Phyllobacterium zundukense: one gene and its partner. Each later gene encodes a partner of the first gene's protein in a complex. Links are inferred from orthologs where the notes say so. Each region holds a gene or a part of one and is shown in the gene's direction. Other genes may lie near its edges. The genes, in order: tsaB and tsaD.

Region 1 (3,234 bases):
AAGGGCATGTGGGCCATGCCGGACCTGATGGCAGCAATGCTTGAGCAGAAGATCGCGCATCCGAAAGCCGGTGCCAACACCGCCTGGGTACCATCGCCGACCGCTGCGACGCTCCATGCAACGCACTACCACAAGGTCAATGTCGCCGAAGTCCAGACCAGTTTGAAAAAGCGTGGACGCGCCAAGCTCAGCGATATTCTATCCGTACCCGTCGTTTCCCGCCCCAATTGGACACCGGAAGATATTCAGCGCGAACTCGACAACAATGCGCAAGGGATTCTTGGCTATGTCGTGCGTTGGGTCGACCAAGGCGTTGGCTGTTCCAAGGTGCCGGACATTAACAATGTGGGCTTGATGGAAGACCGCGCAACGCTTCGCATCTCTGCCCAGCATATCGCCAATTGGCTGCATCACGGTGTAGCAAGCGAGGCGCAAGTGCTTGAGACGCTGAAGCGCATGGCAGCGGTCGTCGACAAGCAGAACGCTGGCGATCCGCTCTATCATCCGATGGCCACTGATTTTGACGGTTCAATTGCTTTTCAAGCGGCCTGCGACCTCGTTTTCAAAGGCCGCGAACAGCCAAATGGCTATACAGAGCCGGTCTTGCATCGCCGCCGGCTCGAGCTGAAGGCAAAGCAGACTGCTATCTAGGTCTACGGACATATGGCTCACTACGTCAGATATCTTGTGTTCCTCACCGCTGTGATCGTGTGGAACACGGGTCTGGCTGAAGAAAGACAAACGTCGGTAGTAGAGATCGTCGACTGGGGGCTGACGAGCCCGAAGGAAGTCGGATCCGAAGTTTCACCCGATACGCCGACGGGTGTGAACCGGCTGGTCGAAGGTCCGGTCGATGTCATGCGAACCACGATCATCCGAGCATGCATTGGCACGAGTTTCGGTGTCCTTTACAGAACGTCGGATGTCGGTGAGGCGGTCCTTCCAATAACGGTCGTGGTTTTCCACCCAATGATCAAAACAGAGGACGGCCGATCGATGCTGAAAAGCAGCTGGCCTGACAGTGCGACCTCCCTGCGTCGTTACGCCGGCTGGGTTTTCGAAAGGGACTTCGAACTCGTCTCCGGGGAATGGACGATTTCGCTGCGTGACCTGTCCGGTCGGGAACTGGTATCAAAAAGTTTCGAAGTAACTGCCGGAAGCTGTCCGATTTCATAGACGGAAGATGGGCTGGGATTGAGCGGAACGTGAGTTCTATATCCGAACTGCCACATCCGCCTACTTGTGTGCTGGCTGATTCTTGTTTAGGCGAGGCGCATGAAACTGCTTGCGCTCGATACCGCTGCCAATCTCTGCTCCGTCGCCGTTCTCGACGTTGAAAGCGGTACTATACTGGCGGCGTCCAGCGAAGATATCGGCAAAGGGCATGCCGAGCGATTGATGGCCACGATCGAGCAGGTGGCCGCTGCGGCCCAAATTTCCATCACGGATATTGGCAAGATTGCTGTCAGCATTGGACCCGGATCGTTTACCGGCGTCCGCGTCGGCGTCTCCACGGCGCGGGGTTTTGCGCTCGCGCTAAAATGTCCGGCAGTTGGCATAAGCACGCTTCAGGCGCTCGCTTACGATGCAGCCAAGCAATTTTCGCATAGGCCAATCCTTTCGATCATCGATGCACGGCGTGACGAGCTTTATGCTCAATTCTTTGGCGAGAATGGATCGGCGGCATCGGAGCCTGTGGTGACGACATTGCACTCGATTGTGAAACAATTGGAAGAACGAGGCAGTGAACACGTGCTCGCGGGTTCGGGTGCAATTCTAATCGAAAAAGAACTTGGTCGTCCTCTCGACATTGCCGCAAACACAGCGACAGGAAGCATCGAGGCGTTCGCCCGGCTTGGAGCATTGCGCAGGGATGGCGAGGCGCCAAGACCGCTTTATCTGCGTGGCCTTGATGTCAAGCAGCAGCAGGGGTTTGTTCTGAAAAGGAAGGTCGTCGAATGATCGGCTTTCCATTCGACACCATGCGATCGCAATCCTTTGTGATTGAGCCGGTTCTTCCGGAGGATGCGCCACATCTGGCCAAGATTCATGAGAAGACATTTCGGCAACCGTGGAGTGATGAGGAATTTCATGCACTTATCGTCAACGACAAGGTTTTCGGGTTTATCGCTCGGGAGGAGGGGAACCGAAAAGCGCAACCGGGCGGGTTCGTTCTGGCGCGTCTTGTGTTGGACGAAGCGGAAATCCTGACTATCGCCGTTGCACCCCAGTCACAGCGTAAGGGTCTTGGCCACGCTTTGATGGATGCAGCGCTCCGTTATCTTCACAATGCGCGCGCAACTATGCTGTTTCTCGAGGTCGATGAGCTCAACGTACCGGCACTTGCACTTTATCGCAGGCTTGGTTTCAAGCAGGTTGGAAAGCGGCCGGGCTACTATGAAACGGCGGCAGGACGCTCGGCAGCCTTGACGATGCGCCGCGATTTGAAAAAGAGCCGCTGAATGATCGCGTGGTTGCGTTTTCTGGTGACGGCGACGGCGTTTGTTCTCGTTATAATACTCCTGGTACCCCTGCAGTTCCTGTTTGTGAAAACCGGCTGGCGGCCGCGCACCACCACGCCAATCTTGTTTCATCGGATCGTGCGACGTCTCCTTGGTTTTCGAGTGCATGTCCATGGCGATATGGCAAAGGGACGGCCCCTTCTGTTGACGGCAAATCATTCCTCGTGGACGGACATCGTCATCCTCGGCTCGTTGCACGAGATGGCTTTTATCGCCAAGGCGGAAGTGGCGAACTGGCCGTTGTTTGGCATGCTGGCCAAGCTGCAGCGGACGGTGTTCATCGAGCGGGAAAAGCGCGGCAAGACGCATCATCAAGCCAGTGAAATCGCAACCCGGCTCGCTGGAGGCGACGCCATGGTGTTGTTTGCCGAGGGAACAACCTCCGACGGCAACCGCGTCCTTCCGTTCAAGACATCACTTTTTGGCGCCGCGCAGGTGGCAATTCGCGATGCGGGTGCAGAAACGGTTACGGTACAGCCCGTGGCGATCGCCTATACACGAGTTCATGGCATACCGATGGGACGATCACATAGACCGCTTGTTGCCTGGCCGGGTGATGTACCCCTCGGCCCAAGTTTGATTGGTCTTCTCAAAGATGGCGCTATCGACGTCGATGTCTGGTTTGGCGAACCAGTCGTCATCGACAGGAAAAGCGACCGCAAGGCTTTAGCACGGACGATGGAAGAGCGTGTCCGCGCAATGGTGCGATCTT
Region 2 (3,320 bases), 660 kb from region 1 along the record:
GCCGCGGCTGCGGTCGCTTCTCCGACAACAAAGCAGGGAAGCCCAAGGAACGGTCGCAACATCTTGTCCGGGGCCTGCCGCAATGCATTCGCACTTGTCACCGCAACCGCGTCAAATTTTCCTCTGGGCGTTTTTACCGGAAGCGGAACAATCTTGGTCAGGGGCAAAACCAGAGGCAGGAAGCCATCGCCAAGCAAACGTTCGGCAGTTTTGATCGCGCCCGGCTGAGGCCGTGTGACCAAAACTGTTTTCATCGTCAGAACCAATCCGAAAAGAAGTGTGGCCCTGCGAGTTTGCGCACCCGCAGCGCCGCGTCCTGGCCGATGCCGACAGCGTCGGAGAGTACACCGTCACCTGTGACCTCATGCACCTCGCTGCCATCGGGCAAGAGTATCATGCCATGGAATTGAAGCCTCCCTCCCGATACGGTCGCCAGACCGGCGATTGGCGTACGGCAGGAACCATCGAGCGAACCGAGGAATGCGCGTTCGCATGCCAGTGCAGTGGAGGTCGGCAGGTGGTTGAGCGGCGCCAATAGCGCATCGATGCGATTATCACCAATGCGGCTCTCTACCGTGATTGCACCTTGTCCAGGGGCTGGCGGAAAAGCTTTTGCATCCATAAGCTCGGTTGCAACGTGACCGAGGCCGAGACGTTTCAAACCAGCATAAGCGAGGAATGTTGCATCCACCTCGCCGTCCGCGAGTTTGCGCAGCCGCGTCTCGACATTCCCACGAAAATTGATCACCTTCAGATCCGGGCGTGCACGATGGATCAGCGCCTGCCGTCGCAGAGAGGCGGAACCGACCACGGCGCCTTTCGGCAGATTCATGAAGGTCTTTACCTCGCGGCCAATGAATGCGTCACGGGGATCTTCGCGTTCGAGGAAGACAGACAGGTGCAACCCTTGCGGCAGAACGGTTGGCATATCCTTTGATGAATGCACGGCAAGATCGAGGCGCCCGTCGGCAAGCTGTTCTTCGATTTCGAGCGTGAACAAGCCTTTTCCGCCAACTTCAGACAGGGATCGATCCTGTATCCGGTCACCGCTGGTGGAAATGGCCACGATTTCGATGTCTTCTTCGCGAAGTCCGTGGGCCTTTACCAGAAGGTCACGCGTCTCATGGGCTTGTGCGAGCGCCAGTGCACTCCCACGTGTACCAATCTTGAGCGTTTTTGTTTGCATTGGCGGCTGTCCGTGTTACGCGAATTCGAGTTGAGCGTTCTACTAACGACCTTTTCGCAGGTCGACAATGCGGCGAAGGATATCAGGTTTACCGATGCGGGTACTAGGCATTGAAACAAGCTGTGACGAAACGGCGGCAGCGGTAGTCGAGCGCGACGACCAAGGCCATGGGCGCATCCTCTCGAACGTCGTCCTGAGCCAGATCGACGAACACGCGCCCTATGGCGGCGTGGTGCCGGAAATCGCTGCGCGCGCCCATGTCGAGGTGCTTGATCGATTGATTGGCCAGGCACTGCACGAGGCGCAGATAACTCTGGGCGATGTCGATGCCGTGGCTGCCACCGCAGGTCCGGGCTTGATCGGCGGATTGATCGTCGGTTTGATGACCGGAAAGGCGATCGCGATGGCCGGTCAGAAGCCTTTCTACGCCATTAATCACCTCGAGGGTCATGCTCTGACCCCACGTTTGACCGATCGCATCGATTTTCCTTATTTGTTGCTGCTGGTCTCCGGCGGCCACACGCAGATGGTTCTGGTCAAAGGTCTCGGCGATTATGAGCGGCTAGGCACGACTATCGACGATGCTCTCGGTGAAGCATTCGACAAGACCGCCAAACTACTCGGCCTGCCCTATCCGGGAGGGCCTGAAGTGGAAAAAGCGGCCCTGGCGGGCGATCCCAGCCGATTCACACTACCACGCCCGCTGAAGGGCGAGGAACGACTGGATTTCTCCTTTTCTGGTTTGAAAACAGCGGTGCGGCAACTGGCAACCACGTTGGAACCCTTGTCACAGGACGACGTCAACGACATTTGCGCCGCCTTTCAAACCGCCGTCGCCGACACACTTGACGACCGGGTTTCACGCTCGCTGCAACGGTTTCGCGCGAGTTTCCCTGACGTCGAGGAGCCGGCATTGGTTGTTGCCGGTGGAGTTGCCGCAAACAAGGTTCTGCGCGACGGCCTGCAGCGTCTGTGCTCGGACAATGGCTTCCGCTTCATCGCACCACCCATGGCACTTTGCACCGACAATGCCGCGATGATTGCCTGGGCAGGTGCCGAAAGAGCTGGTCTCACACTTGGCGATTCGCTCGACATCGCGCCACGCTCGCGCTGGCCACTGGACATGCATTCAACGCCTTTGATCGGCGCTGGCCGGCGCGGAGCCAAGGCATGAGCGAGCCTTCGATTGCCGTAATTGGCGGAGGTGCCTGGGGTACGGCGCTTGGCACAATGGCCGCCCGCAACGGCAATGCCGTCCGGCTGTATGCACGCAGCGCCACAACCGTCGATTCCATCAACAAATACCATCGTAACGAGACTTATCTGCCCGGAATAGACCTGCATCCGGCACTCACGGCAAGTATCGACGCTCGGGAAGTTCTGGCCGGAATTGACGTGATCCTTTGCGTCATTCCGGCGCAAGCGCTTGCCGACGCCCTACAGGAACTGAAAAACCTCATTCCGGTCGCCGCACCGCTAGTGATTTGCGCCAAAGGCATAGAGCGCCACAGTGGCCAGCTGATGTCCGAACTGGTCGCCAGGATTATGCCCGATCAGACCCTTGGCGCTCTTTCGGGGCCAAGTTTTGCAACCGATGTGGCGAGGGGATTGCCGACCGCGGTAACAGTCGCCGCTCGTAGTCAGGCGCTTGCCGACCGCATTGCCCTGATCCTGTCCGGTCCGACTTTCCGCTGTTATTCCACCGATGATTTGATCGGTGTGGAAATCGGCGGTGCACTCAAGAATGTGCTCGCCATTGCCGCCGGGGCAGCGATAGGCCGCGGTTTTGGTGCCAGTGCCCAAGCGGCGCTGGTCACCCGCGGGTTTGTCGAATTGCGGCGGATCGGCGAGGCTATGGGCGCAAGGCCGGAGACGATCATGGGTCTTTCGGGGCTTGGCGATCTCATGCTTACTTGCTCTACACCACAATCGCGTAATTATTCATACGGTCTTGCGCTCGGGCGCGGGGAAGATTTGACTGGCCGACCGTTGGCCGAAGGCGTGGCCACGGCTGCGATTGCCGCGGAACTTGCCGTCCGCAACAATATCGAAGCGCCGATCATTGCGACTGTCGCGCAAATACTCGACCGCCACATCACCATCGACGAGGCCATGGAGGCGCTACTGGCGCGGC

What was found.
Region 2: the proteins of tsaB (region 1) and tsaD are in contact, whole or in part, in a solved structure (PDB 4WQ4), measured with the Escherichia coli proteins. The link is inferred for Phyllobacterium zundukense from one-to-one orthologs.

Annotation. Positions count from the first base shown.
Region 1 is NZ_CP104973.1:553,662-556,895, reverse strand. The notes cover bases 207-3,118. They hold tsaB (tRNA (adenosine(37)-N6)-threonylcarbamoyltransferase complex dimerization subunit type 1 TsaB), read left to right. Parts: upstream 207-1,275; coding sequence 1,276-1,962; downstream 1,963-3,118. Other genes in these bases: N8E88_RS15080 (lyso-ornithine lipid O-acyltransferase), read left to right, coding at 2,463-3,118; rimI (ribosomal protein S18-alanine N-acetyltransferase), read left to right, coding at 1,959-2,462; N8E88_RS15095 (DUF3859 domain-containing protein), read left to right, coding at 664-1,176; N8E88_RS15100 (malate synthase G), read left to right, coding at 207-651. Outside these bases: more of N8E88_RS15100, read left to right, coding at 1-206; more of N8E88_RS15080, read left to right, coding at 3,119-3,234. UniProt on the Escherichia coli protein: Required for the formation of a threonylcarbamoyl group on adenosine at position 37 (t(6)A37) in tRNAs that read codons beginning with adenine.
Region 2 is NZ_CP104973.1:1,211,852-1,215,171, reverse strand. What follows is about bases 323-3,320. They hold tsaD (tRNA (adenosine(37)-N6)-threonylcarbamoyltransferase complex transferase subunit TsaD), read left to right. Parts: upstream 323-1,280; coding sequence 1,281-2,360; downstream 2,361-3,320. Other genes in these bases: N8E88_RS18310 (NAD(P)H-dependent glycerol-3-phosphate dehydrogenase), read left to right, coding at 2,357-3,320; hemC (hydroxymethylbilane synthase), read right to left, coding at 323-1,186. In the rest of the region: N8E88_RS18325 (uroporphyrinogen-III synthase), read right to left, coding at 1-254; more of hemC, read right to left, coding at 257-322.